Regions from separate parts of the Mesorhizobium sp. WSM4806 genome, predicted to be linked through region 3. Evidence: predicted binding sites of a transcription regulator. Region 3 holds the regulator's gene; each other region holds the start of a gene.
What was found. Region 3 encodes PhoB, which activates phosphate uptake and scavenging genes when phosphate is short. Its sites were predicted from a motif close to TGTCATNNANCTGTCAT; they were not measured.
Positions count from the first base shown of each region.

Region 1: the regulator PhoB is predicted to act here: its motif matches at 4,593-4,609, upstream of AC0L2M_RS27515 (alkaline phosphatase D family protein).
Region 2: the regulator PhoB is predicted to act here: its motif matches at 7,351-7,367, upstream of AC0L2M_RS08035 (esterase-like activity of phytase family protein).

Region 1 covers NZ_JBVVQZ010000021.1:58,732-68,455, forward strand. Annotated here, with positions in the region: gene AC0L2M_RS27500 (LysE family translocator) at 1-89, opposite strand, end outside; gene typA (translational GTPase TypA) at 390-2,219, opposite strand; gene AC0L2M_RS27510 (hypothetical protein) at 2,420-2,695, shown strand; gene AC0L2M_RS27515 (alkaline phosphatase D family protein) at 2,953-4,521, opposite strand; gene AC0L2M_RS27520 (MFS transporter) at 4,800-6,083, opposite strand; gene AC0L2M_RS27525 (TetR/AcrR family transcriptional regulator) at 6,166-6,765, shown strand; gene AC0L2M_RS27530 (hypothetical protein) at 6,811-7,404, shown strand; gene ppa (inorganic diphosphatase) at 7,651-8,184, opposite strand; gene AC0L2M_RS27540 (GNAT family N-acetyltransferase) at 8,297-8,803, opposite strand; gene AC0L2M_RS27545 (TPM domain-containing protein) at 8,920-9,558, opposite strand; gene AC0L2M_RS27550 (TPM domain-containing protein) at 9,567-9,724, opposite strand, start outside.
Region 2 covers NZ_JBVVQZ010000004.1:88,033-97,756, reverse strand. Annotated here, with positions in the region: gene kce (3,5-dioxohexanoate:acetyl-CoA acetone transferase) at 1-49, opposite strand, end outside; gene AC0L2M_RS08075 (aminotransferase family protein) at 53-1,432, opposite strand; gene AC0L2M_RS08070 (N,N-dimethylformamidase beta subunit family domain-containing protein) at 1,434-3,074, opposite strand; gene AC0L2M_RS08065 (ParB N-terminal domain-containing protein) at 3,231-3,479, shown strand; gene AC0L2M_RS08060 (SRPBCC family protein) at 3,617-4,102, shown strand; partial or broken gene AC0L2M_RS08055 (alpha/beta fold hydrolase) at 4,129-5,085, shown strand; gene AC0L2M_RS08050 (GFA family protein) at 5,273-5,671, shown strand; gene AC0L2M_RS08045 (hypothetical protein) at 5,793-6,041, shown strand; gene AC0L2M_RS08040 (glycoside hydrolase family 25 protein) at 6,261-7,277, shown strand; gene AC0L2M_RS08035 (esterase-like activity of phytase family protein) at 7,427-9,625, shown strand.
Region 3 covers NZ_JBVVQZ010000013.1:4,008-13,731, reverse strand. Annotated here, with positions in the region: gene pstC (phosphate ABC transporter permease subunit PstC) at 120-1,508, shown strand; gene pstA (phosphate ABC transporter permease PstA) at 1,501-3,114, shown strand; gene pstB (phosphate ABC transporter ATP-binding protein PstB) at 3,127-3,942, shown strand; gene phoU (phosphate signaling complex protein PhoU) at 3,978-4,685, shown strand; gene phoB (phosphate regulon transcriptional regulator PhoB) at 4,702-5,391, shown strand; gene AC0L2M_RS19825 (ROK family protein) at 5,661-6,908, opposite strand; gene xylF (D-xylose ABC transporter substrate-binding protein) at 7,172-8,212, shown strand; gene AC0L2M_RS19815 (sugar ABC transporter permease) at 8,354-9,673, shown strand.

The DNA of each region.
Region 1 (9,724 bases), on a different contig from region 3:
CGCGCCACCAGGGCGGCAATCGACGGGCCGGGCGAGCCCGCGGCGACGAAAAGGGCGGCGGCGAAGATCAAAAGCGAGGTGACGTGCATGTGAGTGCCTTCGAGCGTCAGAGAGCCCAAGGATACCCGATCAGCGGCGGTTTGGCACCCCTGCAGCTTGCAGAGAACTTTGCCCCCTAAACAGGCGTCGGCGCTGCCCCTCATCTGGCTGCCGCCATCTTCTCCCCGTCAACGGGGAGAAGGGCGCTGTCATCGACGGTTCCGCCAATTACCAGCGTTGCAAGAAATGAACGCCGAGGGTGCGCTCCGCGGTCTTCTCCCCGTTCACGGGGAGAAGATGCCGGCAGGCGGATGAGGGGCAGCGCCGACCCCCTTCAATGAGACGTCGCCTTACGCCGCGCCGACCACTTTCGCCGATTTCTCAAAACGCTTGCGCTCGTTCGGGTCGAGATAGAGCTTGCGCAGTCGAATGGTCTTCGGCGTCACTTCGACCAGCTCGTCGTCCTGGATCCAGGCCAGCGCGCGTTCCAGCGTCATGCGGATCGGCGGCGTCAGCTTCACCGCCTCATCCTTGCCGGCGGCGCGGATGTTGGTCAGCTTCTTGCCCTTCAGCACGTTCACTTCGAGGTCGTTGTCGCGTGAATGGATGCCGATGATCATGCCCTGATAGACCTTGACGCCCGGATCGATGACCATCGGGCCGCGGTCTTCCAGGTTCCACATGGCATAGGCCACTGATTCACCCTGTTCGTTGGAGATCAGCACGCCGTTGGTGCGGCCCGGCAGCTCACCCTTGTAAGGCTCGTAGGCATGGAACAGCCGGTTCATGACTGCTGTGCCGCGGGTGTCGGTCAGCAGTTCCGACTGGTAGCCGATCAGGCCGCGCGTCGGCGCGTGGAAGACGATACGCTGGCGGTTGCCGCCCGACGGGCGCAATTCGACCATCTCGGCCTTGCGCTCCGACATTTTTTGCACGACGACGCCGGCATGCTCTTCGTCGACGTCGATGACGACTTCCTCGACCGGCTCGAGCAACTCGCCGTTCTCGCCCTTCTGCATGACGACGCGCGGCCGCGACACGGCAATCTCGAACCCTTCGCGGCGCATCGTCTCGATCAGCACGGCAAGCTGCAATTCGCCGCGGCCGGAGACGAAAAACGAATCCTTGTCAGGCGATTCCTCGATTTTCAGCGCGACATTGCCTTCGGCCTCGCGCAGCAGGCGGTCGCGAATGACGCGGCTGGTCACCTTGTCGCCCTCGGTGCCGGCCAGCGGGCTATCGTTGACGAGGAACGACATCGTCACGGTCGGCGGATCGATCGGCTGCGCATGCAGCGGCTCGGTCACCGACAGGTCGCAGAACGTGTCGGCGACGGTGCCCTTCGACAGGCCGGCGATGGCGACGATGTCACCCGCCTGCGCCTCGTCGATCGGCTGGCGCTCGAGCCCGCGGAAAGCCAGGATCTTCGAGATACGGCCGGTTTCGACCTGGGTGCCGTCATGATGCAGCACCTTGACCGCCTGGTTGGACTTCAGCGTGCCGGATTCGATGCGGCCGGTGATGATGCGGCCAAGGAACGGATTGGCTTCCAGGATGGTGCCGATCATGCGGAACGGGCCGGGGTGGACGGTCGGCGCCGGCACGTGCTTGATGACGAGGTCGAACAGCGGCGCCAAACCCTGGTCCTTGGGGCCTTCGGGGTTTTCCGAAACCCAGCCGTCGCGGCCCGAGCCGTAAAGGATCGGGAAGTCGAGTTGCTCGTCGGTGGCGTCGAGCGCTGCAAACAGGTCGAACACTTCGTTGACCACCTCGACGTGGCGGGCGTCCGGCCGGTCGATCTTGTTGATGACGACGATCGGCTTCAATCCGACCTTGAGCGCCTTGCCGACGACGAATTTTGTCTGCGGCATCGGCCCTTCGGCGGCGTCGACCAGCACGATGGCCGAATCCACCATCGAGAGGATGCGCTCGACTTCACCGCCGAAATCAGCGTGGCCGGGGGTGTCGACGATGTTGATGCGGGTGTCCTTCCAGTCGACCGAAGTCGCCTTGGCCAGGATGGTGATGCCGCGTTCCTTTTCGAGGTCGTTCGAATCCATGGCGCGTTCGGCAACGCGCTGGTTGTCGCGGAACGAGCCTGACTGTTTCAGGAGCTGGTCGACGAGGGTGGTTTTCCCATGGTCGACGTGCGCGATGATCGCGATATTACGAATTTTCATGTTGTGGTCTCGGGAGCGTTGCAGGCAGCAGGCCAAAAGGCGCTGCCTCTTTCGGTTGGGCGGCTCATACAGGGTTTTTCGCAATTGCGAAAGAGGAGGCGTGCCACCAAATAGATGGTCACCAAATCTTAAGCGTCTTGGTGTGAAATTGAATTATTAACCAAAGCGGAACCTTTCACGGTCGGGACAGTTCAAATTTCATGAGCAAAACGGGCATCAGATACCGGCCAATCCTTGCATGGGCTGCGCTCGCCGTTCTGCTTGCGGCAGGCGTGGCACAGTCGGCCGCGACGTCGAAGGAGCCTGCCCCGCCGTCCGACACCCGAACGGCGGAGCAGTTGTTTGCCGACGCTCCCGATGGCGTCGACCCGGTGGTGACCGGGCCGGTCAGCGCCGCCTTCAAGCAAAGGCAGGAGGCCGCCAACTGCGACAGCGCTGTTTGGCCCAATATTCCGACCGTTTGCTATCCGGATTAGGACTGCTTTCCGCACATTGTCGGAAAGGTCGGATCGACCCTTCCTGAAGTTTTGCCAACGCCGGCGCAGCCCCTCATCTCCCCGTAAACGGGGAGAAGCCCGCTGCGCGAAATGTCGGCTCTCCTTCTGCAACGTTCGCGATTAGCGAAATCTTCGATGCGGGCCACTTTCTCCCCGTTTAGGGGGAGAAATGCCCGGCAGGGCCATGAGGGGCAGCGCGACGTCACCCAGGATTGATACAAAGTGACCCAGTCCCCTCACGCCGAATGCACCGGGTCGAGCGTGACCTTGTAGAGTTCATTGTCGTCGCGATCCATCAGCCGCACCGTCATCTGTTCAGTGGCGCCATCGATGTCGACGAGGCCGAAGAACTGCAGGCCGGCCGAGGGTGGCAGGTTCTGCCCCTGCTCGGCGGTGGGCGCCTTGATGAATTTCAGCTCCGGGCCGAAGGTCATGTCGAAATCATTGGGTCCATAGGTGCCGGCGTGTAACGGACCCGAGACGAATTCCCAGAACGGATTGAAGTCCTGGAACTGCGCCTTGTCGGGATTGTAGTAATGCGCCGCCGTGTAGTGCACGTCGGCGGTCAGCCAGACGGTGTTGGTGATGCCGGCATTCTTTATGTAGCGAAGGAGGTCGGCAATTTCCAGTTCGCGGCCCTTGGCCGGGCCATTGTCGCCATTGCTGACGGCCTCGGCGCCGGCCTTGTTGGTGGCGTCGTTCCAGACGACGAGACCAAGCGGCATGTCGGCGGCGATGATTTTCCAGGTCGCGTTGGAGTTTGCCAGTTCGCGCTTCAGCCACTTCATCTGCTGTTCGCCGAGGATGCGCGATTGCGGCGTCACCGTATCCTGCATGCCAGGACCGTTGGCGCCGCGATAGGAGCGCATGTCGAGGAAGAACACGTCGAGCAGCGGCCCGTAGGCGATCTTGCGATAGACGCGGCCCGGTTCCGACGGCTCGTAGCGGATCGTCGTCATCTCGTGGAAGGCACGTGCCGCGCGTGCCGCCAGCACATGGATGTTTTTTTCCGAGTAGCGGTCGTCGGCGCTCAGGTTCTTCGAATCCGACCAGTTGTTGACCACCTCGCGATCGTCCCACTGGTAGAAGGTCGGGCAGATGGCGTTTAGCCCCAGCACGTTCTTATCCATCATGTTGTACTTCCACTGGCCGCGGTACTCGTCCAGCGTCTCGGCAACCTTGCGCTTTTCGTCGATGAGGACCTTGTTCTTCCACTTGCTGCCGCCGGGCAGCTCGACCTCGTCCTTCATCGGGCCGTCGGCATAGATGGTGTCGCCGGAATGCAGGAAGAAGTCGGGCGTATGCTTGCCGATCGTGGCATAGGTCTTCATGCCGGTGTCGTCGATGCCCCAGCCCTGGCCGGCGGTATCGCCCGACCAGGCGAAGCGGATGTCGCGTTTCGAGGCCGGCGCCGTGCGGAAGCGGCCGACGATCGGCTCGGAGACGGCGTTGATGTCGGCAAGATCGGCCGCGACCATGCGGTAGAAGATGTCCTGGTCGGAGGTGAGGTCGGTGAGCAGCCGCTTTACGGTGTAATCGCTGGCCGGCGACGTATCGAGCGGCGCAAGGCGCAAGGGATTGGCGAAATTCTCCGTCGACGAGACTTCGAACATGACGCGCGAAGGGCGGTCGGTCCGCGTCCACACCACGCCACTGGTTGCGTCGACATCGCCCGACTGGATGCCATGGGTGAAGGCGGGCCGCTGATTGGCGCGCGAATAATAGGGAAGCGCGAGGCCCGATACGCCGACGAGGCCGGCGGCGCTCGCCGACGTGACAAAAGCGCGGCGCGAAATCTTGTTCATGGCTGTCTCCTGGATGGCTTAAACGTCGCCGCCAAGGTCCAGCCTCAATGTTTCACGCACATCTCGAAACCATGAAGGTTTTCTGACGATCAACAGGCTGGCGAATCTCCCCCTCGAGGGGGAGATGTCGCCGAAGGCGACAGAGGGGGTCGTGTCGCGTGGAGCGCCAACCTCCTGCGTCGGCGATAAGGGGCCGAGCCCGGTCGGACCGACCCCCTCTGGCCGCTTCGCGGCCATCTCCCCCCTCAAGGGGGAGATTAGCGCTCGGCCGTCACAGCTCAAGCCGCCTGCGGGTTCGGCTCGAAGGCCGGACGGCTGGTGTTGATCAACAGCGAGATGCAGGCTGCGGCTATTGCCGTCATGCCGGCGATGAGGAAGGCAAGTTCGTAATTGCCTTGCAATTCACGCATGGTGCCGCCGAAGAAGGCAGCCGCCGCTGCACCCACCTGATGGCCGGCGACGATCCAGCCGAAGACGATCGGCCCGCTGCGGTCGCCGAACGCCTCGTTCGACAGCCTGAGCGTCGGCGGCACGGTGGCGATCCAGTCCAATCCGTAGAGCACGGCGAAGATGATCAAGCTGGTCGACGAAAAGCCGGAATAAGGCAGATAGATCAGCGACAGGCCGCGGATGCCATAATAGACGCCGAGCAGCTTGCGCGGGTCGAAACGGTCGGTGAGCCAGCCCGACAGCGTCGTGCCGATCAGGTCGAAGATGCCCATCAGCGACAGCAGGCCGGCGGCTTGCACCTGGCCGATGCCCATGTCGCCGCAAAACGCGATCAGGTGCGTTCCGACCAGTCCGTTGGTGGTGAAGCCACAGATGAAGAAAGTGGCGAACAGATACCAGAACACCCGCGTGCCGGCGGCACGACGCAGCGTGCTGAACGTGTGGGTGAGGAAATTGCCCTGCGAGGCCGGCGCAACCGGCGGCACGTCGTCGACGTCCGCGCCGTAGCGCACCATGCCGATCGCGGACGGCCGTTCCGGCACCAGCAGCCAGACCAGCGGCACCAGGCAGGCGGTGGCGACCGCAATGGCGATGGCGACAGGCTTCCAGCCGCCCGACTGGGCGAGCGCGGCGAGCAATGGCAGGAACACCAGCAGGCCGGTGGCGGCCGAGGCCGACATCAGCCCCATCACCAGGCCGCGATTGGTCTTGAACCAGCGATTGACGATGGTGGCGCCGAGCACCGTGGCGACCGCGCCGGAACCGACGCCGGAGAATACGCCCCAGGTGAGAAGCAGGTGCCAGGGCTGGGTCATCAACAGGCTGAGCGCCGTCGAGCCCGACATCAGCACCAGCGCCGCCAGCAGCGTGCGGCGCAGCCCGATCCGTTCCATCAGTGCCGCGGCAAACGGCCCGGTCAGGCCGTAGAGGAAGATGCCGATGGCCGCGGCGAGCGAGACGACATCGCGCCGCCAGCCGAAACTCTCCTCCAGCGGCAGCATCATGACGGCCGGCGCCGACCGCAGGCCCGCCGCGATCAGCAGGCACAGGAAAATGACGGCCACCACGACGAAAGCATAGCGCTGGCCAAACGGGCGGGATCGAGCTATCATGTTACTGACCGGTACGTTTCAATGCATGGGAGCATACGTACCGATCGGTAACATTGTCAAGCAGGCAACGGCACGTCCAAGAATGAAAAGCATTGAGCCAACGATCAAAGCGGATGAACGGCCCCGCGCGGGCGAAAAAATCCTTCGCGTTGCCCGCGACCTGTTCTACCGGCAAGGCATCAGGGCGATCGGCGTCGACGAGATCGTGCGGCGCGCTGGCGTCACCAAGCCCAGCCTCTATCGCAGCTTTCCCTCCAAGGACGAATTGGCCGCGTCCTATCTGCGGCAATACGACCTCGAGTTCTGGGCCCGCTTCGACGCGGCGGTGGCTGCCCATCCCGGCAATCCGCGCGCGCAGATCGCCGCCTTCCTGACCCGCATCGGCAAGCGCACGCAAAAGCCCGACTATCGCGGCTGCGGCATGACCAATGCGGCCGTCGAATATCCCGAACGTGGCCACCCGGCCCGCGTGGTGAGCGAGGCCAACAAGCAGGAATTGCGCCGACGCCTGCGCGCCATGGCGGCGGCAATGGGTGCCGGCGACGCCGATACGCTGGGCGACGGGCTGCTGCTTCTGATCGAAGGCGCCTATATCAGTGGCCAGCTGTTCGGGGCCGGCGGACCGGCGAAGTCTGTGGCCAGCAATGCCGACCTGCTGATCGAAGCGAGCTTGAAGAAATAGCGTTTGACGATACCGTGCGGCAGCCCCGAAACGGAGTTGCCCGCGATGCGTGCTCTTTTGCTGATCCCGCTTGCCCTCGCCGGCCTCTGCCAGCCTGCCCGGGCCGGCGCCATTTCCAGCGCCTACACCGATCTCGACTGGAAGAAGGACTGCGTGACCTACGCGCAAGCGGAGGAAGGCGACGGCGACTGGGCCAGTCTCGCCTGTTCGGGCTATCGCGGCTACCCGGTGCTGATCGCCTACGACGACGCGCGGGAATCGCTGTTTTATGGTTTTCCGCCCAGCAACATGACCCCAGTCTGGGAAAGTTTTGTCGCCTTCAACTCGGCGGCATCCAAACTCGAGTGGCGCATCGAGACGAACGGCGATCGCGCCGTCCCGTTTGCGGTCATTCATCGGCGCTCGATCAGCAATCCCGAGGTGGAGAACAAACCGACCGACGTGCTGATCGTCGCCAAGGTCGGCCAACCGGAGACCTATGAAGGCTGCACCGTCGGCCTGGTGCTGGCCACCGGCAACCCCGGCGCCAACGACCAGGCACGCAAGCTCGCCGACGAGAAGGCGCGGACCTTTGCCTGCGGCAAGGACAAGCGTGTGGTTATCGGCAACGCACCCGCTTTCGGCCGCGTCGATAATTAGGAGCGCGTCGCATTGAAAAGTAACGTCGGTCAGCGCTGCCCCTCAGTGCCCTGCCGGGCATTTCTCCCCGTATAGTGACGGGGAGAAAGACGCAGCCATCAATGGTTTCGCCAATTACCACCGTTGCTGAATGGGCGCCAAGGTCGAGGTCAGCGGGCTTCTCCCCGTTCACGGGGAGAAGGTGCCGGCAGGCGGATGAGGGGCGGCGCTACGCCTGAAGTTTGCCCGCAAATTTCAGGCGCTGGGCTACTTGCTTGCCTTGGCCCGTTCGATCGCCTCGACGATCATCTTCTTGGCGTAGGCGGCGTCGTGCCAGCCCTCGATCTTGACCCATTTGCCGGGTTCGAGATCCTTGTAGTGCTCGAAGAAGTGCTGCACCTGCTGGCGGGTGATGTCGGGCAGGTGCGTGTATTCGGTGACGTTCTCGTAGCGCAGCGTAAGCTTGGGCGACGGCACCGCGATGATCTTTTCGTCGAGGCCGGAATTGTCCTCCATCACCAGCACGCCGATCGGCCGCACATTGATGACGCAACCCGGCACCAGCGCCCGCGTGTTGCAGACCAGCACGTCGATCGGGTCGCCGTCACCCGACAGCGTGTGCGGCACGAAGCCGTAATTGCCGGGATAGCGCATCGAGGTGTGCAGGAAGCGGTCGACGAACAGCGTGCCGGCCTCCTTGTCCATCTCGTACTTGATCGGCTCGCCGCCGATCGGCACCTCGATGATGACGTTGATGTCCTCCGGCGGGTTCTTTCCGATGGCGATGGCTTCGATACGCATGGCTTTTGTCCCTCTTTCGATTGGAAACCGATAGCGGGCAGCGGCGCATGGTGCAATGCGGCGAATGGTACTGAAATCGGCTGAGGGTGCTGGCGAGAGGGGTATCGAGCCGTCACTCCCAGACGAAGGCGACCTTCTTCAGAGCCTTCTGCTCGAAAACCTCGACTCCCTCGGCGACGTCGCGGCCGCCGGCGCCGGCATAGAAGGTGAGCGCGTTCTGGTTGTCCTCCAGCGCCCACACCACCATGCCTTTCAGCCCGTGGTCTGCCAGTCGCGCCCGTGCTGCCGAGAATAGCCGGCTGCCGAGCCCGATGCCCTGATATTCCGGGCGCACGTAAAGTTCGTAGATCTCGCCCTGCTGCTTGAGCTCGCGGGCGCGGTTCTTGCCGATCGTGGCGTAGCCGGCAACCTTGCCGCCGATCTCGACAACCAGGACGGTGGCGGCGCGGCGGATGGCGTTCGCCCACCAGTCGGCGCCGCGGCGGTTGATCATCGATGTCAGCGTGCGATGCGGGATGATGCCGGAGTAGGCGCCGCGCCAGGCCAGCAGATGCACGTCGGCGATGGCGCTTGCGTCGCGCGGCTCGGCTTTCCTGATGTCGATGCTCAGCGTCTTCATGATTGGTTAACCATAAACCCGCATCGCCCGATTGCAAGAGTCCGGTCAGCGGCTCCCAAGCTTTCGCACAGACGATAGACGTGCCGTTGAGTGCTGAAAAAACCGTTCGTAGCGACTCAGATTTCGACCAGATGGTCGTCGAGTTCGTTGCTGTCGCCGGAAGAAACCGGGAAATGCTCGGCCAGCACCGCAGCCGTCGCTTCGATCGCCTTGATGAAGCCGTCGGCGAGACGATCGTCGCGGGCATGCGCGGTAAGGTCGCGGACGACGCCGTCCCAGACATCCTGGCCGACGCGGCTGTCGATGCCGCTGTCGGCGATCACTTCGGCGTAGTGCTCGGCGATCGAAACGAACACCAGCACACCGGTGCGCGCCGTGGTGCGGTGGACGTTGCGGGCGAGGAACTGCTTTATCGCATTGGCGTGCGCGGTCTGGTAACGCAGCCGTCTCGGCACCAGGTGGATGCGCAAGCCGGGCAGCGCCCACAACAGCACAAGTATCGAGGCCATCGCCAGAAGCTGGGCGATGACGAAATGCGGCACGCGGATCGACAGCCACCACGCTTCCAGCCCGTAGCTGACGGCGAGGCTGACGACGAGCATCGCCAGCGTCGCCATGAAGGCCGCCGGAAAGAAATAGCCGTCGCTGGCATAGGCGACCACGCAGTAGATTTCGCCGTCGGTGTTCGATTCGGCGACGCGGATCGCTTTCGCGATGCGGTCATGATCCTCGGGGCTGATCGGTCGAGTTGCCATGTCGTGTCTCACCAGCTTCCTGAAGATCCGCCGCCACCGGACGAGCCGCCGCCGCCCGAAAACCCGCCACCGCCTGAGCCGCCTCCGCCCGACGACCAGCCGCCCCCGCCGGACGACCAGCCGCCAGAAGATTGCCGGCCCGGCTCGAAAATCATGCCCAGCCAGC
Region 2 (9,724 bases), on a different contig from region 3:
GCACCGACCCGGTGACGGCGCAGGTGATGATGACTTTTCGCGGCGCCATGGCTCAGCCTTCGACCGGCAGGTCGAGTTCGCCGGCCAGCACCTGCAGCGAGTCACCGATGATGGCGACGATCTCGCCGATCTGCTCGGCCGTGACGATCATCGGCGGCGCCACCATGAAATTATCGCCGTCGACCCCGCCCTTGACCTTTCGCCCATAGATGATCAGGCCGCGCTCATAGGCGAGGTCGAGCAGGCGCTGGGTGGCCTTCTTCGCCGGTGCGATCGGCCGCAGCGTATCGGGGTCGGCGACCATCTCGGCGCCTAGCAGCAGTCCCTTGCCGCGCACGTCGGCGACGAACGGAAACCGCTTGGCCAAGCCCTTCAACTCAGCCATCAAAAGATCGCCCATGCCAGCCGCATTGGCGATCAGGTCGAGACGGTCCATTTCGCCAAGCACGGCGAGCCCGGCGGCGCAGGCGAGCGGATTGCCGGCATAGGTATGGCCATGCTGGAAGCCGCCGGAGGCGAGCAGCGGCTGCACCAGCCGCATGGATGCCGCCAGCGCGCCGAGCGGCGCATAGCCCGAGCCCAGCCCCTTCGACAGCGCGACGATGTCGGGCTTGCAGTCAAAATGGTCGCCGCCGAGGAATTTACCGGTGCGGCCGGCACCGCTCATCACTTCGTCATGGATGAGCAGGATGCCGTAGCGGTCGCAGATTTCGCGGATGCGCGGATAATAGCTGTCCGGCGCCACCAGCGCCGCGGTGGCAGCGCCGCCGACCGGCTCCATGATGAAGGCGAGCACGCTTTGCGGCCCCTCTGCGAGGATCTTCTCCTCCAGCATGTCGGCGTAGCGGACGCCGCGCTGTTCCATCGAGAGATTGTCGCGGTCGCGCCAGGCTGCCGGCGCCGGCACGGTCGGCATGACCTGCATCATCGGCGCAAAGGTTTCGGCCAGCGCATCGTCGCCGGTGACGGCGAGCGCCCCGAGCGTGCCGCCATGATAGGATGGAAAGCGCGTGATCACCTTCCAGCGGCTGGCCTGTCCGGTGGCGACAGCCCATTGCCGCGCCAGCTTGACGCAGGATTCCGTCGCTTCCGAACCGCCCGAGACAAAGAAGATGCGGTCTAGGCCTTCGGGCAGCTTTCCGGCCAGTTCCCGTGCCAGGTCCTCGGCCGGCTCGTTCTCGAAATGCAGCCGGTAGGCGAAGGTGGCGCGATCCATCTGCCGCTTCATCGCATCGAGCACGTTGCGGTTGGAATGACCGATATTGGCGACCATCGGTCCGCTCGACCCGTCGATGAAGCGGCGGCCGTCCTGCGTCCAGATGTAGATGCCTTCGGCGCGGTCGACCAGCGGCCGGCGCAGGCTGGACAGATAGAACAGATGCGACGGCAGGCGGGTCTCGGTATCCGGGGCAGGGGTCTGGGACTTCAGCATGTCAGGACTTTCCGAGATAGCGGTCGAGTACATTCCTGGTGACGCGCTCGACCATCGCGTCCTGCCTTAGCAGGCCGGCGACCCATTCGCAGCTTCCGGCGTGAAACACCTCGCCCTTGCCGCGCCGGAAATTGACGATCATGCCGTTGCCGCGCTTGACCTTGTCGAGATTGGCGTCGCTCGCCTCGCCGAACAGCGTTTCGGCGGTGAAGCGTCCATCCTCGTCGCCGAGAAACTGGTGTTCGAACGGGATGTCGGCGCTCTCCTCGACTTGCGCAGCCATGCCGACCGCAAGGATTTCCAGCCCATCCGGCGCGCCGCTTTCGGGCGTCGGGTAGGGCAGGCCGCCACGGATCTCGTGGTCGAGCCCGTCGACCTCATAGCCATAGACATGGCTGTCGGCGCCGAGCAGGTCGCCGTAATAGATGCCTGTGCCGGCGAACGCCCAATGCTCAGGCCGGTAGACCGGAAAGCCGCGCACGCCGCGCGGCGCGCATCCGCCCCAGCCGGCGTAGATGCCCCTGGTCGCATTGAGCCCGAAGGTCGTCGCACCCGGCCGGCCGATTTCCGGTGCTTCCCAGGAGTTGGTGGCGCGGGTCACGTCGCCGCCGCGATAGGCCGGATCCTCGGCGCGGGCGCGGTATTTGTAGCAGACCTGCCGGCGGCCCTCGTCCTCCAGTCTGGTCTGCCACATGAAATTGCCGGCGAAGCGCGCCGCATGGCCGCCGCGCTCGACATAGGCGTCGACAGCGTCGCGCATCTCCCAGGTCCAGTATTCGTCATGGCCGACGAAGGCGACGCAGTCATAGCCGTCGAGGATTTCGGGCGAGAAATGCAATTCGTGCTGGCTGGCAAGGTCGACCGCATAGCTGGCACGCTCGGCAAAACGAAAGAAGTGGCTGTCATAGCTTGCCCAGCCGGAAGAGGCATATTTCTTGGAATGGCCGGTGGCGAAGGCCCATTCCATATGCGGATAGCGCGGCACGGTTTTGGGCGGGACGGCGACCTCGAGCGGCACGCGCGGCGCCTCCTTCGGCAGATCAACAAAGCCGCGGCACCATGGCCGCTGCGTCGACACCATTGGGGCATACTGGTCGCGGTTCGGGCCGGTGATGCCTTCGTAATGATTAGAGCCGCCCCAGGTGTTGTAGGCAAGCCAGGTGCCGGTGGCCGCGACCTGCAGCACACCACCGCGTTGCTTGCCGGGCTGCGGGGTAACGATGAAAAGATGGTGGCAGCGGACCGGCTTGGCATCGCGGCCATCCGCCGTCAGCGTGACGCGGTAGGCGCCGGACGGCCAGTCGTCGCCGACGCGGAATTCAAACGACGCGTCCCAGCCGCAGCCTAGGACCGAACATTGGTCGGGTGTATCCTGCCAGCGTGCCGTGATCCCGGCCTTCTCGAACATTTTCGTCTCGATGCCGCCGTCGCGGACGATCGCCATGCTGAAGCTGGAGGCCGTCGAGCTGACATGCAGCGTCACCGTCTCGCCCCGACGGTATGAGAAACGGTCGCTGTAGCACCAGATCTCGCCATGTTCGCCGTCCATGCCCGGCCATTCCCAGTAGTGGCCGCGCACCGCTTGCCGGCGCTGGTGGGGCGTCAGTCCGAAATCGGGGAATTCGGTCGGCAAGTCAGTCATGGCTACCGGCATGATCGAAGATGGCCATTTCGGCCATCTGCTCGGCAAGCGTCAATCGGAAACGATCGGGCCAGCGATAGCTGACAGCCGGCCTTGGCCTTGCCTGTCAAACCGACTATCTCTCAAAAGGCGGCCTTTTCCGCCGCGGGAGCCGACATGCTGAGAGTGCAAAAGGTCAGGGTGGACGACATCTACGTGCCGACCGCGCGCAGGAAGACGCTGCATCCCGAGACCGTTCGGCATCTGGCCGAGGACATTCTGGAAAACGGCATGAAGACGCCGATCCAGGTGCGCCACGACGGCAAGCGCCATATCCTGGTTGAAGGCCTGCACCGGCTGGAAGCGGCGAAGTGGCTCGGCGAGACCGATATCGACGCCTATCTGGTGCAAGCCAAGCGCCACTAAGCTCTCATTCGGCGTCCGCCGGAATCGGCCTGGCGAAGTTTTTCGCGAAACCGTGTCGGGCTGCGCGTTGCCCACTCGTCCTTGAGACGGAAACCGGCATTCAAGCAACCCTTTTGCAAGCAAGTGAGGAGACCATCATGACGACCAAGCTCGACATCGCCCCCAGCTCCGACCGTGAACTGGTTCTTGCCCGCATCATCGATGCGCCGCGCGAGAACATCTATCGCTGCTGGACCGAGCCGACGCTCGTGACGCAATGGTTCGCGCCAAAGCCGTGGACGACGCCGCGCGCCGAAATGGACGTACGCACCGGCGGCTCCAGCCTGGTTGTGATGGCCGGTCCCGACGGCAACGAATTCCCGAACCCCGGGGTCTTCCTCGAAGTCGTGCCGGGCAAAAAGATCGTTCTCACCGACGCCTACACAAAGGCCTGGGAGCCGTCCGAAAAGCCGTTCATGACGGTCGTGCTGACCTTTGAGGATGAGGGCGAGGGCAAGACCCGCTACATCGCCCGGGTTGCGCATTGGTCGGTCACTGACCGCGAAGAGCACGAGAAGATGGGCTTTCACGAGGGCTGGGGCCAGTGCGCCGACCAGCTCGAAGAAGTCGCCAGGCGGCTTTGATATCGGCGGGACGCAAGGAGACCGACATGTCCAGATCGATGTTTTTCGCCATTTTCGCCTCGGCCGCGGCGTTGTTCGCCGCGCCGGGCGCCAGCAATGCCGAGGACGTAAAGCCGTCCATGACCAGCGAAACGAAAGCCATGCCGAAGCCGGCGAAATCCGGCCTGCTGCCGATCAACGGCCTGAATTATTATTACGCCGTCTATGGCCGGGGCGAGCCGCTGCTTCTGCTGCATGGTGGTCTCGGCACCACAGACATGTTCGCGCCGATCCTGCCGAAGCTTGCCGAAAGCCGCACCGTCATCGGCGTCGACCTGCATGGTCACGGCCGCACCGCGCTCGGCGATCGGCCGTTGAGCCTTGAGGCGATGGGCGACGACATGGCGGCGATCGTCTAGGCGCTCGGCTACGACAAAGTCGACGTCATGGGTTACTCGCTGGGCGGCGGCGTCGCCTTCCGCATGGCCGTCCAGCATCCCGAGACAGTGCGCCGGCTGGTGCTGGTCTCGACCGGCTATGCCTCGGACGGCTTCTATGCCGACATGCGTACTCAGCAGGCGCAGGTCGGCGCGGCGATGGCCGACATGATGAAGGACACGCCGATGTACAAATCCTACGTGGCGGTCGCGCCGCACCCGCAGGATTTTCCAAAACTGCTCGACCAGCTCGGCACCCATATGCGCAAGGACTACGACTACTCCGCCGACGTGGCGAAGCTGAAGATGCCGGTCATGCTGATATTTGGCGACAGCGACATGTACCGGCCCGAGCATGAGATCAAGTTCTATCAGATGCTCGGCGGCGGGCTGAAGGACGCCGGCTGGATGCGCGAGAACCTGTCGCAGAACCGCTTGGCCATCCTGCCGAACCGCACCCACTACGACGTGTTTTTCGCGCCGGAACTGGTGGCCGCCGCACTGCCCTTCCTCAATGGCGAGACCAAGGTCAAGACCTGGGACGAGATCGTCAGAGAAACGCACTGACCGCCTGACAACTGCCTGCCGGCCGTCCTCCCGCGAGATGGCCGGCGACGCTCGTTGCGCATCGCGCCTGATCGTACATTCGGCCTGCCGCATCACGCCAACAGATGGCGCCATCAAAGCTTTTCAATTGACGCTCCTATCCCGGCAGCTACCTTCCTGCCAATCTTCAGAAAGACGGGCTAAGGCAATGGCGAAATATCAGGGTGGCTGCCTGTGCGGGGCAGTGCGCTACCGCACTGAGGCCGCGCCGATCAACGAGCGCGTCTGCCATTGCCGGCTTTGCCAGAAGGCGCTGGGCGCGGCCTTCAACGCCCGCGTGCTGTTCCGTATCGACGATGTGACCATTGACGGGCCGGTGGCGACGGTGAATTCCTCGCCCGATCTCAAGCGCGGCTTCTGCCCGGGCTGCGGCACGACGATGTTTTCCCGGCGCGACTCCGCCGGCATCATCGGCATCACCTCCGGCTCGCTCGACGATCCTTCCATGTTCAAACCGCAGATGCATATCTGGACCGCCTCGAAGCAGCCCTGGGTGCAACTCGACGACGAACTGCCGCAATATGAAGGCGCCCCCCCGCCCAACTGAGGCGCAGGGCGTGCCCAAATTTTTTTCGTCCGGGACACGAGATAGTCGGCAAAGCGTCATTGGCGAGCCATCATTGCCGCCTATCTATTGCCTGCGGGTCGGCAGTCGAAGGAGGCGACGGATGAATGACAGAATTAACACCCTGGATGAGCTTTTGAGCGATCCAATGGTCAAGCTGGTGATGGAGCGTGACCGCGTGCAGCCGGCCGAGCTTCGCTCGCTGCTTGAAGAAAAGGTCCGCCGGGATGACGATGCGTCGGTCAATCCCGTCACCGATCGCCCAAACTCCGATCGCCTTGGCACCGACCGCTCCGTCCCGCCCGCTCATATGGTAGCCGAGAGCTGCCACAAGCTATGGTTGTGCGGCTAAGCAGCGGCCTGCAGGCGTCGGCGATCCTTCGCGCGCCTAAGGTCCTGCGGCGTTTCCAGGCTCTCACCGCTACGGTGATGGAGCGAGCGCCTTACCCAGCCCCTCTGCCCTAACAATTTGATTCAAACTTTGTTGGTAATTTCTTGTTAGTAATCCGGACTGGTTTGTCCGGCGGCGTTGTCTTGCCCTCGGTCTGTTGTGTTCTGCGTACAGGTCCAGATGCGGTTATCAGGCGTCGTCATCTTCTCGATCGCGTCACTTTGCCTTGCCGGCTGCACGTCCACGTCCGGCGTCGACGCGCTGCAAGTGCCGTCCAGCGAGACGACCAGTTCGGTTGTGCGGCCGCCCGCGCCGGTGGCGTCGGTCGGCGCTGCCGATGTCGAACCCGACTTCGCGCAGGAGGAGGCGACGGAGCAGACTGTGGCGATGGCCACTCCGGAGCCCGCCGAAAGCATCGAGCCACCCCTCGAGCCGATTGCCCTGGTGGCGCCGAAGCGGCTGGCACGGGCAGCACCGATCCTTGCCGAGCCGGTCCAGCGCTATCGGTTCCGTGACGCCAAGCCGATCAATTTCGGCAGGGCATCGCCCAGACACCTCGCCGTTCACGGCGTCGACGTCTCGCGCTGGCAAGGCAACGTGAACTGGGCGAAGCTGCGCGCGCAGGGCGCGAACTTCGCCTACATCAAGGCGACCGACGGCGGCGATCACCTCGACCCAATGTTCAGGAAGAACTGGCGCAATGCCGACGCCGCCGGCCTCAAGCGCGGCGCCTATCACTTCTTCTACTGGTGCCGCACCGCTGGTGAGCAGGCTGACTGGTTCATCCGCAACGTGCCGAGGGTCGAGGGCGCCTTGCCGCCGGTGATCGATGTCGAGTGGAACGGCGAATCCAGCTGCAAGCGGCGGCCGACGCGGCAAAAGGTGCTGGAGAAGATGCAGGTCTTCATGGACAAGCTCGAGCGCCACTACGGCCAGCGGCCCATCATCTACACCGCGCCTGATTTCTACCGCGACAATCTCAGAGGCGCATTTCTGGACTATCCATTCTGGCTGCGCGCGGTGGCACAGCACCCGTCAAAGGTCTATCCCGGCCGCAAATGGGTGTTCTGGCAGTATTCCGGCTCCGGCCTGTCGCATGGGGTGAGGGGCCGCATCGACCTCAACGTCTTCCACGGCGACGAGAGAGCCTGGCGGAACTGGGTTGGCGGGCGGCAGATGGTGGCCGAGGCGGAGTAGGCGGCCAACAAAGTGTCCATTTGCAGACCAGCATGAGGTGAATATCGACGGACCTGACCGCCTGTCGCGGAAGTGTCATCGATCCGTCATCGCTTTGAAATGTCGTTCCCCCAATCAGGTGGCTTCCATTCGAACAGGAGACGCCACCCGTGCCCCGCCATTCCGCGCTTTTCGTCCTGACGGCAGCGCTTGCTGCCTCGGTTTCGCTGCCGGCCCATGCCGACATGATGTTCAACCGGGTCGCGAGCTTCGCACTCGCCGGAAACCTCCCGGCGGATGTCGAGAAGACCACGCCGACTTCGTCCGAGATCATCACGGCGAGCGAAGACGGCATGACGCTGGTTTATTCCGATAGCCCGCTCGGTGCGGTCGGCTTCATCGACATCGCCGATCCCAAGGCGCCCAAGGCCGGCGGCATCGTCAAGATCGACGGCGAGCCGACCTCGGTTGTGGTCATCGGCGGCAAGGTGCTGGCCGGCGTCAACACGTCGGAAAGCAAAGCCAGGCCTTCGGGCAACCTCACCGTTATCGATCTTGCCTCCAAGGCGATCGAAAGCACCTGCGACCTCGGCGGCCAGCCGGACTCGCTGGCGTTCAGCAAGGACGGCAAGTTTTTGGCCATCGCCATCGAGAACGAGCGCGACGAGGATCTGAACGACGGAGAAATTCCGCAGATGCCGGCCGGCGACCTCAAGATATTCACGCTTGCCGAAGGCCAGCCTGATTGTGCGACGATGAAAACCGTCAACCTGGCGGGCATTGCCGAAGTCGCTGGGGAAGATCCGGAGCCGGAATTCGTCGCCTTCAACGAGGCCGGCGAGATAGCAGTCACGCTGCAGGAAAACAACCACATCGCCATCGTCAACGCCGAAACCGGCGCGATCGTCGCGCACTTTTCCGCAGGCTCCGCCACGCTGGACAAGATCGACACCAAGAAGAACGGCGCCTTGTCGTTCGATAGCAAGATCGAAAACGTCGCGCGCGAGCCCGACGCCGTGAAATGGCTCGACAATGACCGCCTCGTCGTTGCCAACGAAGGCGACTACAAGGGCGGCTCGCGCGGCTTCACGATCTTCAGCAAGAAGGGCGAGGTCCTCTACGATTCCGGTTCGTCCTTCGAGTACCAGGTCGCCAATGCCGGCCATTATCCCGACGACCGCAACAAGAAGGGCGTCGAGCCGGAAGGTCTCGAGACCGGCACGTTCGGCGAGGACAGGCTGCTGTTCGTCGCTTCGGAGCGTGGCTCCGTTGTCGGCGTCTACAAGGACACCGGTGCGGAGCCTCGGTTTGTCCAGATCCTGCCGTCCGGCATCGGTCCGGAGGGCCTGGTCGCGATCCCGTCGCGCAATCTCCTGGTCACCGCCAACGAGGCCGACCTGGTCGAGGACGGGCTCGCCCGCTCGCACGTGATGATCTACGAGCGCTCCGAGGGCCCCGCCACTTACCCGATGATCACGGCAAACCTTACGGCAGACGGCACGCCGCTCGGCTGGGGCGCGCTTTCGGCGCTCGCGGCCGGCGACTCTACCGGCAAGCTGTTCGCTGCCTCGGACTCGTTCTACGCCAACGCGCCCTCGATCTTCGAGATCGATGCCACCCAGACGCCGGCGCTGATCACCGGCAAGACCCTCGTCACGCGTGATGGCCACCCTGCACAGAAGCTCGACATCGAAGGCATCGTCGCCGACGGTGAAGGCGGCTTCTGGCTGGCCAATGAAGGCGATCCGGCAAAGCTCGTCCCGCACGCCATCCTGCGCGTCGACGACAAGGGCGAGATCAAGCAGGAAATCGGCTTCCCGATGGAACTGCTCGCCCACCAGAGCCGCTTCGGTCTCGAAGGCATTACTGCGGTCGGCGAGGGCGACGACCTGACGCTGGTGATGGCCGTGCAACGCGAATGGGCCGACGATCCCAAGGGCCAGGTCAAGCTTCTGGCCTACAAGCCCAAGGCCAAGGAATGGTCGGCGGTGCGTTACCCGCTCGAAGCGACCGAAGCTGGCTGGATGGGCCTGTCGGAGATCACCACGCATGACGGCAAGCTCTACATCCTCGAACGCGACAACCAGATCGGCGATCTGGCCAAGGTGAAGCGCGTCTATTCGGTGGCGCTCGACGCCTTCAAACCTGCCAAGCTTGGTGGCGACCTGCCGTTGGTCGAAAAGACGCTGGTGCGCGACATCGACGGCGACCTGAAATCAGCCACCAACGGCTATGTCATCGACAAGGTCGAAGGTTTCACCATCGACAAGAACGGCGATATCTTCGTCGCCACCGACAATGACGGCGTCGATGATTCTTCCGGCGAAACGCTGTTTTTACGCCTCGGCAACATCAGCGCCGTGAACTGAGGGTGTTTCCCTCCCCCTTGAGGGGAGGGTCGATCCGCGAAGCGGATCGGGGTGGGGTCGTTTCGGCCGCGCGACGTCTTCCCGGACGGGACATCGACA
Region 3 (9,724 bases):
TGTTCGGGGGTCCGAGCGTACCGCTCTGACCCCTCATATCCTAAAGCACAAAGCGCGGGACCATAGGTCCCGTGCTTTGAGCCGGTGAATGACCGGCGGTCGAGGGGACGTCCCGAATCATGGTCGGTTATCTCGTTGTTCTTCTGGTGGTTCTGGCCGCTGCTGCCTATTGGCTCGGCCGGACCCGCGCCATTGCCAGCGTCAATGGCAACGTCGCGCGACTGCATTCGCTGCCTGGCCAGCATGGCATGTTTCTGGCGCTTTTTGCTGCCGGTCCCGCGCTGCTTGCGATCGTGTTGTGGTCGCTGGTGACGCCAGGAATTGAATCGTCGATCGTTACCGACCGCTTCTCCTCCGAGTTGTCGGGAATGGGCGTCCCGCAGGTCGAAGCTTTCATCCGCGACGCTCGCGCGATGGCCTTTGGCGGGCTTGTCGGCTTTGCCGATCCAACGAAAGAGGCGGCCGCCGCGCTCTACAAATCGGTCCATGCGACCAGCACCTGGATCATCTGGACCGTCGCGCTCGTGCTTTCCGCGTCCGGATTTTACTGGGCCTATTCACGCATCGCACAGGCCTACCGGGCGCGCCACGTGGTCGAGCGCGTTCTTCGCGCATTCTTGATCGCCTGTTCGGTGGTCGCGATCCTGACGACGATCGGCATCGTCCTGTCGCTGATCTTCGAGTCGCTGCGGTTCTTCCAACAGGTGCCGTTCTACAAGTTCCTGTTCGGCACGCATTGGTCGCCGCAGAGCGCCTTCACCGGCGCGGGAGCGGAGGCCGGGGCGGTCAACGAGGACATTTTTGGCATGGTGCCGCTCTTTGCCGGCACGTTGCTCATCACCTTCATCGCCATGCTGGTGGCTGCGCCTATCGGGCTGATGGCTGCGATCTACCTTTCGGATTACGCCTCCAAAAGCGTCCGCGCGGTCGCAAAGCCGGTTCTGGAAATCCTCGCCGGCATTCCGACCGTCGTCTACGGCTTCTTCGCCGCGCTGACGGTTGCGCCCTACTTCCGCGGTATCGGCGAAAGCCTGGGCCTCAACGTCGCGTCTGAATCCGCGCTCGCCGCAGGCGTGGTCATGGGTATCATGATCATTCCCTTCGTTTCCTCGCTTTCCGACGATGTGATCAACGCCGTTCCGCAATCCCTGAGAGACGGTTCCGCGGGCCTCGGCGCGACCAAGTCGGAAACCATCCGCAAGGTGGTCCTTCCCGCTGCCCTTCCGGGCATCGTTTCGGCAATGCTGCTTGCCGTCAGCCGCGCAATCGGCGAAACGATGATCGTAGTCATGGCGGCGGGGCTGGCGGCAAACCTCACGGCAAATCCGCTCGAAGCGGTCACCACCGTGACCGTGCAGATCGTGACACTGCTTGTGGGCGACCAGGAGTTCGACAGCGCCAAGACGCTTGCAGCCTTCGCACTCGGCCTGGTGCTGTTCTGCATCACGCTTACCCTCAACATCGTCGCTTTGCGCGTCGTCCAGAAATACCGAGAGCAATATGACTGATGCGATCTCGTCATTCGGCGCCGTCGGACGGCCGGTCAGCGTTCATACCGACGATGCCGCGAAGGCGCGGCTGAAGGGCCGCTACCGCACGGAAAAATGGTTCAAATGGCTCGGCGCCGCAGCTGTCGCGTTGGCCGGCTTGTTCCTTGTGCTGCTCCTGTCGACGATCGTCACGCAGGCGATTCCGGCGCTGCGGCAGAACTATGTGACGCTGCCGATCGATCTTTCAGCGGCCAAGGTCGACCCGGCGAAACTCGACGAAGTGAACTACGACGCCATCGCTCAGGAAGCGCTTACGGCAAAATTTCCGGATGTGAAGAGCCGCCAGGACAAGCGCCTGCTGCGCGGGCTGATTTCCACCGGCACAGGCGTGTTCCTGCGCAAGGATATTGCGGCTGATCCGGGGATGCTCGGAGGAACGGTGGACTATGCGGTTCCAGTTGACGATTTTGCCGACCTCTATCTCAAGGGTTTGCTTGCCGACGTCGGTTCGGACGAAGCGATTTCGACAAGCGTCACGCCTTCGGAAACCAGCGGCGACATCGATCTGACCTTCGGCGACGATGCCATGCTGGCGCTGGCGCGCGGCCATGGTGCGACCGAGGGCGAAAACGGCATGTTTACGCTGACGAGCGGCGCGTCGTCGCTGCTGGTCGCGTTCAATGGCGGCACGGTCAAGCTGACCTCGCTGTCGTCTGCGGCCAACGGCACGGTGATCGCAAAAGGCACGGTGATCGAGGCGCTGGACAGCACGGCGCCCGCCGCGAGCGGCCAGGCATTCCTGCGCGTCATCGAGACGCCGGAAGCATCGCGAAAGATTTCGGACAAGGTGATCGTCTGGCTCGACACGCTGAAGAGCGCCGGCCTGATCGAAAGCCGGTTCAACTCGATCTTCTTCTTCACCGGCGCAAGCCGCGAGCCGGAATTGGCTGGTGTCTGGGGCGCGGTCGTCGGATCGTTCCTGACCATGATCGTAACCCTCGCAATCGCCTTCCCGATCGGCGTTTCAGCGGCGATCTATCTTGAGGAATTTGCGCCCAAGAACCGGCTGACGACGATGATCGAAGTGAATATCAACAATCTGGCGGCGGTGCCTTCGATCGTCTTCGGCCTGCTTGGACTTGCCGTATTCCTGAATTTCTTCGGCATGCCGCGCTCAGCCCCGGTGGTCGGCGGCATGGTGCTGGCGCTGATGACCCTGCCGATCATCATTATCGCCTCGCGCGCTTCGCTGCGCGCCGTGCCGCCTTCGATCCGCGAGGCGGCGCTTGGCATCGGAGCGTCCAAGGTCCAGACCGTATTCCATCACGTCCTGCCACTGGCGATTCCGGGCATCATGACCGGCACCATCCTCGGAATGGCGCATGCGCTCGGCGAAACCGCGCCGTTGCTGATGATCGGCATGGTCGCCTTCATCGTCGACATTCCCGGCGGCTTCACCGATCCCGCGACGATCCTGCCGGTGCAGATTTTCATGTGGGCGGATTTCCCGGAAGCGGGGTTCCAGCAGAAGACTTCGGCGGCGATTTTGATTTTGCTGGTGTTTTTGGTCATCATGAACGCCATCGCGGTGATACTGCGCAGGCGCTTCGAGCGGCGCTGGTAAGGAGTAGAGGATATGAACATCATGACGGAAGCCGGCGTCGAGCAGAAACTGAGCAGCGCAACCAACGCCCCTTCGATCAAGATGAAGGGCGAAAAGGTCTCTGTTCACTACGGCGAGAAGCGAGCTCTGTTCGACGTCGATCTCGATGTCCGCGAGCATCAGGTGACAGCGTTGATCGGGCCATCGGGCTGCGGCAAGTCGACGTTCCTGCGTTGCCTGAACCGAATGAACGACACCATCGATATCGCGCGGGTGAGCGGCAAGATCACGCTCGACGGCGAGGACGTCTACGATCCGAAAATCGATGTCGTCGAGCTGCGAGCTCGCGTCGGCATGGTATTCCAGAAGCCGAATCCGTTTCCGAAGTCGATCTACGAAAACGTCGCCTACGGTCCGCGCATCCACGGCCTGGCCAGGAGCAAGGCCGAGTTGGACGGCATCGTCGAATCGAGCCTGAAGAAGGCCGGCCTGTTCAACGAGGTCAAGGATCGCCTGCTCGAGTCGGGTACCGGACTGTCCGGCGGACAGCAGCAGCGCCTGTGCATCGCGCGCGCCATCGCGGTGTCGCCGGAAGTGATCCTGATGGACGAGCCCTGTTCGGCGCTCGATCCGATCGCCACCGCCCGCGTCGAGGAACTGATCGACGAACTGCGCCAGAACTATACGATCGTCATCGTCACCCATTCGATGCAGCAGGCGGCGCGCGTGTCGCAACGCACGGCGATGTTCCATCTCGGCTATCTGGTCGAGGAGGGCGCGACCGACAAGATGTTCACCAACCCCGACGACAAGCGCACCCAGGACTACATCACCGGCCGGTTCGGCTGAGCGGTCCGGCGAATTTCGAACACGAGGACAGCACCATGGGTGAACACACCGTCGCATCTTTCGACGAGGAACTGGAGCACATCGACCGGCTGATCCGCGACATGGACGAGCTCGCCGCCGCAATGGTCGCGGCCTCGATCCGCGCGTTGCTTGCGTCGGACAATGCGATGGCGCAGCGCGTCGTCTCGGACGACGCCATCATGGATGCGCGGCAGCGCGAACTCGATGACAGCGCCATCACGCTGATCGCCAAGCGGCAGCCGATGGCGCAGGATCTGCGCGCCGTGGTTGGCGCAATCCGCATGGCGGGCGATCTCGAGCGCATCGGCGATCTGGCCAAGAACATAGCCAAGCGGGTCAGCGCAGTCGGGCAGAGCGCGACGCCGCGTAATCTGTCGCACGGTATCGACGCGATGGCGGACCTCGTTCTTGTGCAGCTGCGCGGCGTGGTCGAGCACTATGTGTCGCGCGATGCCGGCGCGTTGAAGGAACTGCGCGCCGACGACCAGAAGATCGACGTGAAATACACGGCGGTTTTTCGCGAGCTCCTGACCTACATGATGGAGGATCCGCGCAACATCACCGCCTGCACGCACCTTCTGTTCTGCGCCAAGAATCTCGAGCGTATCGGCGATCACGTCACCAACATCGCCGAAAACGCCTACTTTGTCGTGACCGGGCAGCAATTGCCGGCGGATCGCCCGAAGCTCGACGAAACGACGATGTCGGCGCCGGCGACATGACAGGAGTGACCGGCCGATGATCGCGCCGCGCATCATGGTGGTGGAGGATGAAGAGCCGCTGGGCGTCCTCCTCCGTTACAATCTTGAATCCGAAGGCTATCAGGTCGAGGTGGTGACGCGCGGCGACGAGGCCGAAATCCGGCTGCAGGAAAACGTGCCCGATCTTTTGGTGCTCGACTGGATGGTGCCGGCGGTTTCCGGCATCGAGCTTTGCCGGCGCCTTCGGGTGCGCCCCGAAACCGAGCGGCTGCCGATCATCATGCTGACCGCGCGCGGCGAGGAGAGCGACCGGGTGCGCGGCCTTTCGACCGGAGCCGACGACTATCTGGTCAAGCCGTTCTCGACACCGGAATTCATGGCCAGGGTCAAGGCGCTGCTGCGCCGCGCCAAGCCGGAAGTGCTGTCCAGCGTGCTCAAGGTCGGCGACATCATGCTCGATCGTGAATCGCACCGGGTCTATCGCAAGAAGAGCGAGATCCGGCTCGGGCCGACCGAATTCCGGCTGCTCGAATTCATGATGCGCCACCCGGGCCGGGTCTTCTCGCGCAGTCAGTTGCTCGACAATGTCTGGGGCGAGACGATCTACATCGACGAGCGCACGGTGGACGTCCATGTCGGCCGGTTGCGCAAGGCGGTCAACAATGGTCGCATGCCCGATGTCATCCGCACCATCCGCGGCGCCGGCTATGCGATCAGGGAAGACTAGCTAGGGATGTGCTGATATTCAGGTGATGCCGGCCTGCGAACGGCGGCTTCCTGCGCTTACCTACAGCGCCGCGCGCCCTGTTGGGCACGCAAAGGACGCTGTAGAACTTTGATTTTGCGCACGACCTTTCCGAAATCGATCTCGATTTCGGGGTCATGCGCGGGCTCACGTACCCAAAAGTACGCTCCGCTCCGGTTCTCGGAACCCACCATTCTCGACTCGGCCTGACCTGAATCTCAACACACCCCAAGTCGCGACCCGGGAATCCTTCAAGCCACGTTCTTTCCGACCGAGCCGGCTCGTGCCTGGATGCTCGGCGCGAAAATCTCCTGGTCGACGAAGCTTAGCGCCCGCATGGCGCAACCTTCGCGGATCAGCGGCAGCTCGTTCGGCTCGGTGTCGAAGGAAATCGAACCCGAATGCTGGCCGCCGGCGGTCTGGGCGATGGCCTCGCGCAGGGCCGGCTCGATCAGGTCGAAGGCGGCAGCGCTGGCGCCGACCATGGCCACCGGCGCCGGATCGATCAGCGCAAACAGGCTGCCGAGCCCGAAGCCGAGCGCCTCGCCGGCCTTGCGGTAGGCTTCGCGCTCCGGTCCGTCCATCTCGCGCGCCCGGGCCGCCAAGGCCCGCATGTCGGCGTCGCTGACATCGGCGACCGGCTCGGCGTTCTCGCTCAACAGCCTTGCGTTGCGCCAGATGGCGTAGTTGCCGGCATAAGCCTCGACGCAGCCGCGCCGCCCGCAGCGGCAAAGCGCGCCGCCCGGCCGATGGATCATGTGGCCGAATTCGCCGCCTGAGGAGTGGGTGCCGGTGAACAGCTCGCCCTTCAGCACCAGCCCCATACCGATGCCGTGCGAGAGCAGGATGGCGATGAAATCGTCGCGGTAGCGATCCGGGTGGCGCCAGCGCAGCGCCACGGCCATCATGTTGCAGTCGTTCTCCATGATGGCAGGGATGCCGAACTCGCGTTCCAGAATGTCGGCGAAGGCGATGTTCGTCTGCGGCGTGATCGGCGACCACAACATGGCGCGCGCGTGGGAATCGGTGATGCCCTGGATCGCCAGCGCGATGCGGGCGACGCTTTGGACATCGAGGTCGGGATCTTCGAGCCGGCGCCGGACGATGGCGACACATTCGTCGATCAGCGCGTCACGCGACATGGTCAGCGTGTCCAGCCGGCGCTGTTCCTCGGCGACCACTTGCCCGGCATAATTGATGACGGCGACCGACAGGAAATTCAGCGACAACACGACGGCCAACACCGCAGCGGCTTGCGGATTGAGGCTGAGGCCGACCTGCGGCCGGCCGCGTTTCAACGAAACCGTCTCGCTCGCCTTGCTCTCGGCCAGGATGCCTTCCTGGATCAGGTCGGCAGAGATCGCCGATATGGTCGAATGGCTGAGGCCGGTGGTCGCGGCGATCTCGGTCCGCGACGGCTGGCCTGCCCGGCGCACGGCCGAAATCACCATCGCCCGGTTGCGCCGGCGCAGATCGTCATGACGGATTCCCACCGACATTTTTTTTCCTCCTCATTGCCGCGGCCGCTCATGAATCGGAAGCCGTCGGTATGCCGGACAAATACTGGCAGAAGCAGAAGGGGCTGTCATTATTTATTCCGAGCCTCGAAAAAAAGCCCGACAGGACGTCAAAATCCATCAGAATTGGTGTTGACAGTGCTTCCGCGTTGGACCAGTATTTTTTCGAGGCTCGAAAAAATAGAGCCTTTGTGCCGGCCTTCGGGCCAGTTGGTCGCGCCCTACGCGGCGCAGGGAGGAATATCATGAAGAGATTCGCAGCCGCCATTCTGGCGGGGGTCGCCATGTCGCTGACGCTCGCGTCGGCCGCGCAGGCCAAGGACAAGGTCATTGGCGTTTCGTGGTCGAACTTCCAGGAAGAGCGTTGGAAGACCGACGAAGCCGCCATGAAGGCGGCGATCGAGGCCGACGGCGACAAATATATCTCCGCTGACGCACAGTCCAATCCAGGCAAGCAGCTGACCGACGTCGAAAGCCTGATCTCGCAGGGCGCCAACGCGCTGATCATCCTTGCGCAGGATGCCTCGGCCATCGGTCCGGCGGTGCAGAAGGCGCTGGACGAAGGCATTCCGGTCGTCGGCTATGACCGGCTGATCGAGAACAAGGACGTCTTCTATCTGACCTTCGACAACCAGGAAGTCGGCCGCATGCAGGCCCGCGAAGTGTTCAAGGTGGCGCCGGAAGGCAATTACGTCTTCATCAAGGGCTCGGGCGCCGACCCTAATGCCGATTTCCTGTTCGCCGGTTCCATGGAAGTGCTCAAGGATGCCATCGACAGCGGCAAGATCAAGAATGTCGGCGAGGCTTATACGGACGGCTGGCTTCCCGCCAACGCCCAGAAGAACATGGAACAGTTCCTGACCGCCAACGACAACAAGGTCGATGCGGTGGTTGCCGCCAATGACGGCACCGCCGGTGGCGTCGTCGCGGCGCTGACGGCGCAAGGCCTGGCCGGATCCGTCCCGGTTTCGGGCCAGGACGGCGACCATGCCGCGCTGAACCGTATCGCGCTCGGCACACAGACCGTATCGGTGTGGAAAGACGCGCGCGAGCTCGGCAAGAACGCCGCCGAGATCGCCTCGCAGCTGGCCGACGGCAAGCCGATGACAGACATTGCCGGCGTCAAGGATTTCACCACGCCGGGCGGCAATGTCGTCAAGTCGCTGTTCCTGACGCCGGTTGCCATCACCAAGGACAATCTCAACGTCGTCATCGACGCCGGCTGGATCAAGCAGGAAGAGGTCTGCGCCGGCGTGGCGGCGGGCACCGTCCCGGTCTGCAACTGATCCGCCTTCGCCAAAAAAACCTGAAACGCCGCGGCTTCACGCCGCGGCGTTTTTTTCAAAAGAGTTGTTTTTCCGCGTCTCGCGGGTAATTTCTAAGCTGCTTCCGGCATCCGCGGCAGACGGCAACGGTGGGAGGACATCATGACCGACACGACTTCCAACACGCCGGTTGCTGATCGGGCGCGTGAATCCGAGCTCAGCCCCTTCGGCCGCTTCCTCAAGGCGACCGAGCTCGACATACGCATGCTCGGCATGGTCGGCGCGCTGCTGATCATCTGGGTTGGAATCCACATCCTGTCGGGCGGGCTGTTCCTCACGCCGCGCAATCTCTGGAACCTGTCGGTGCAGACTTCCTCGGTCGCGATCATGGCGACCGGCATGGTGCTGGTCATCGTGATGCGCAACATCGATCTTTCGGTCGGCTCCGTCGAAGGCGTCATCGGCATGGTGATGGGCGTTGCGCAGGCAGAATTCCTCATCCGCGTCATGGGATTCCAGCTTGGAAATCCCTGGATATGGGTCATCGCACTGGCTGCCGGCGTGGCGCTCGGCCTCATGATCGGCGCGCTTCAGGGCTTCATCATCGCCTATCTCGAGGTTCCGGCCTTCATCGTGACGCTGGGCGGCCTGCTGATCTGGCGCGGCATGGCGTGGCTGATGACGAGCGGGCGCACCGTCGCGCCGCTCGATGCCACGTTCCAGCTGATGGGTGGCGGGCCGCGTGGCTCGATCGGGGCGACCGCGAGCTGGATCGTCGGCATTCTCGCCTGTGTGGCCGTCGCCTTGATGCTGCTCAACGGCCGGTCGCAGCGCAAGCGCTTCAAGTTTCCGTTGCGCCCGGTCTGGGCGGAGAGCCTGCTTGGTGTTGTCGCCTGCGCCGCCATCCTCGGCGCCGTCTGGATCGCCAATTCCTACCCCTGGCCGATCGGCATCGTTCGCCAATACGCCCAGCGGAACGGCATCACCATCCCCGAAGGCGGGCTGTTCCTCGCCCATGGCATCGCCATACCGGTGCTGATCGCGGTCGCAGTCGGCATCGTCATGACCTTCATCACCCGGCGCACCCGTTTCGGCCGCTACGTCTTTGCCATCGGCGGCAACCCGGAAGCGGCGGAACTCGCCGGCATCAACACGCGCTGGGTGACCATGAAAGTGTTCATGATCATGGGCGTTCTGGCCGCGATCAGCGCGGCAATTGCTTCGGCCCGCCTCAATGCGGCGACCAATGCGCTGGGCACGCTGGACGAACTCTTGGTCATCGCAGCAGCCGTCATCGGCGGCACGTCGCTGGCCGGCGGCTCCGGCACGGTGCTCGGCGCCATGCTGGGCGCGCTTCTGATGCAGTCGCTGCAGTCCGGCATGGTGTTGCTCGGCATCGATTCGCCGCTTCAGAGCGTCGTCGTCGGCGCCGTGCTGGTCGTCGCCGTCTGGCTCGACACCGTCTACCGCAAGCGGGTCTGAGCATGATCCCGAGCCGAAGGTCCGAATCAGCGAAAAGTGGACATCCGTTTC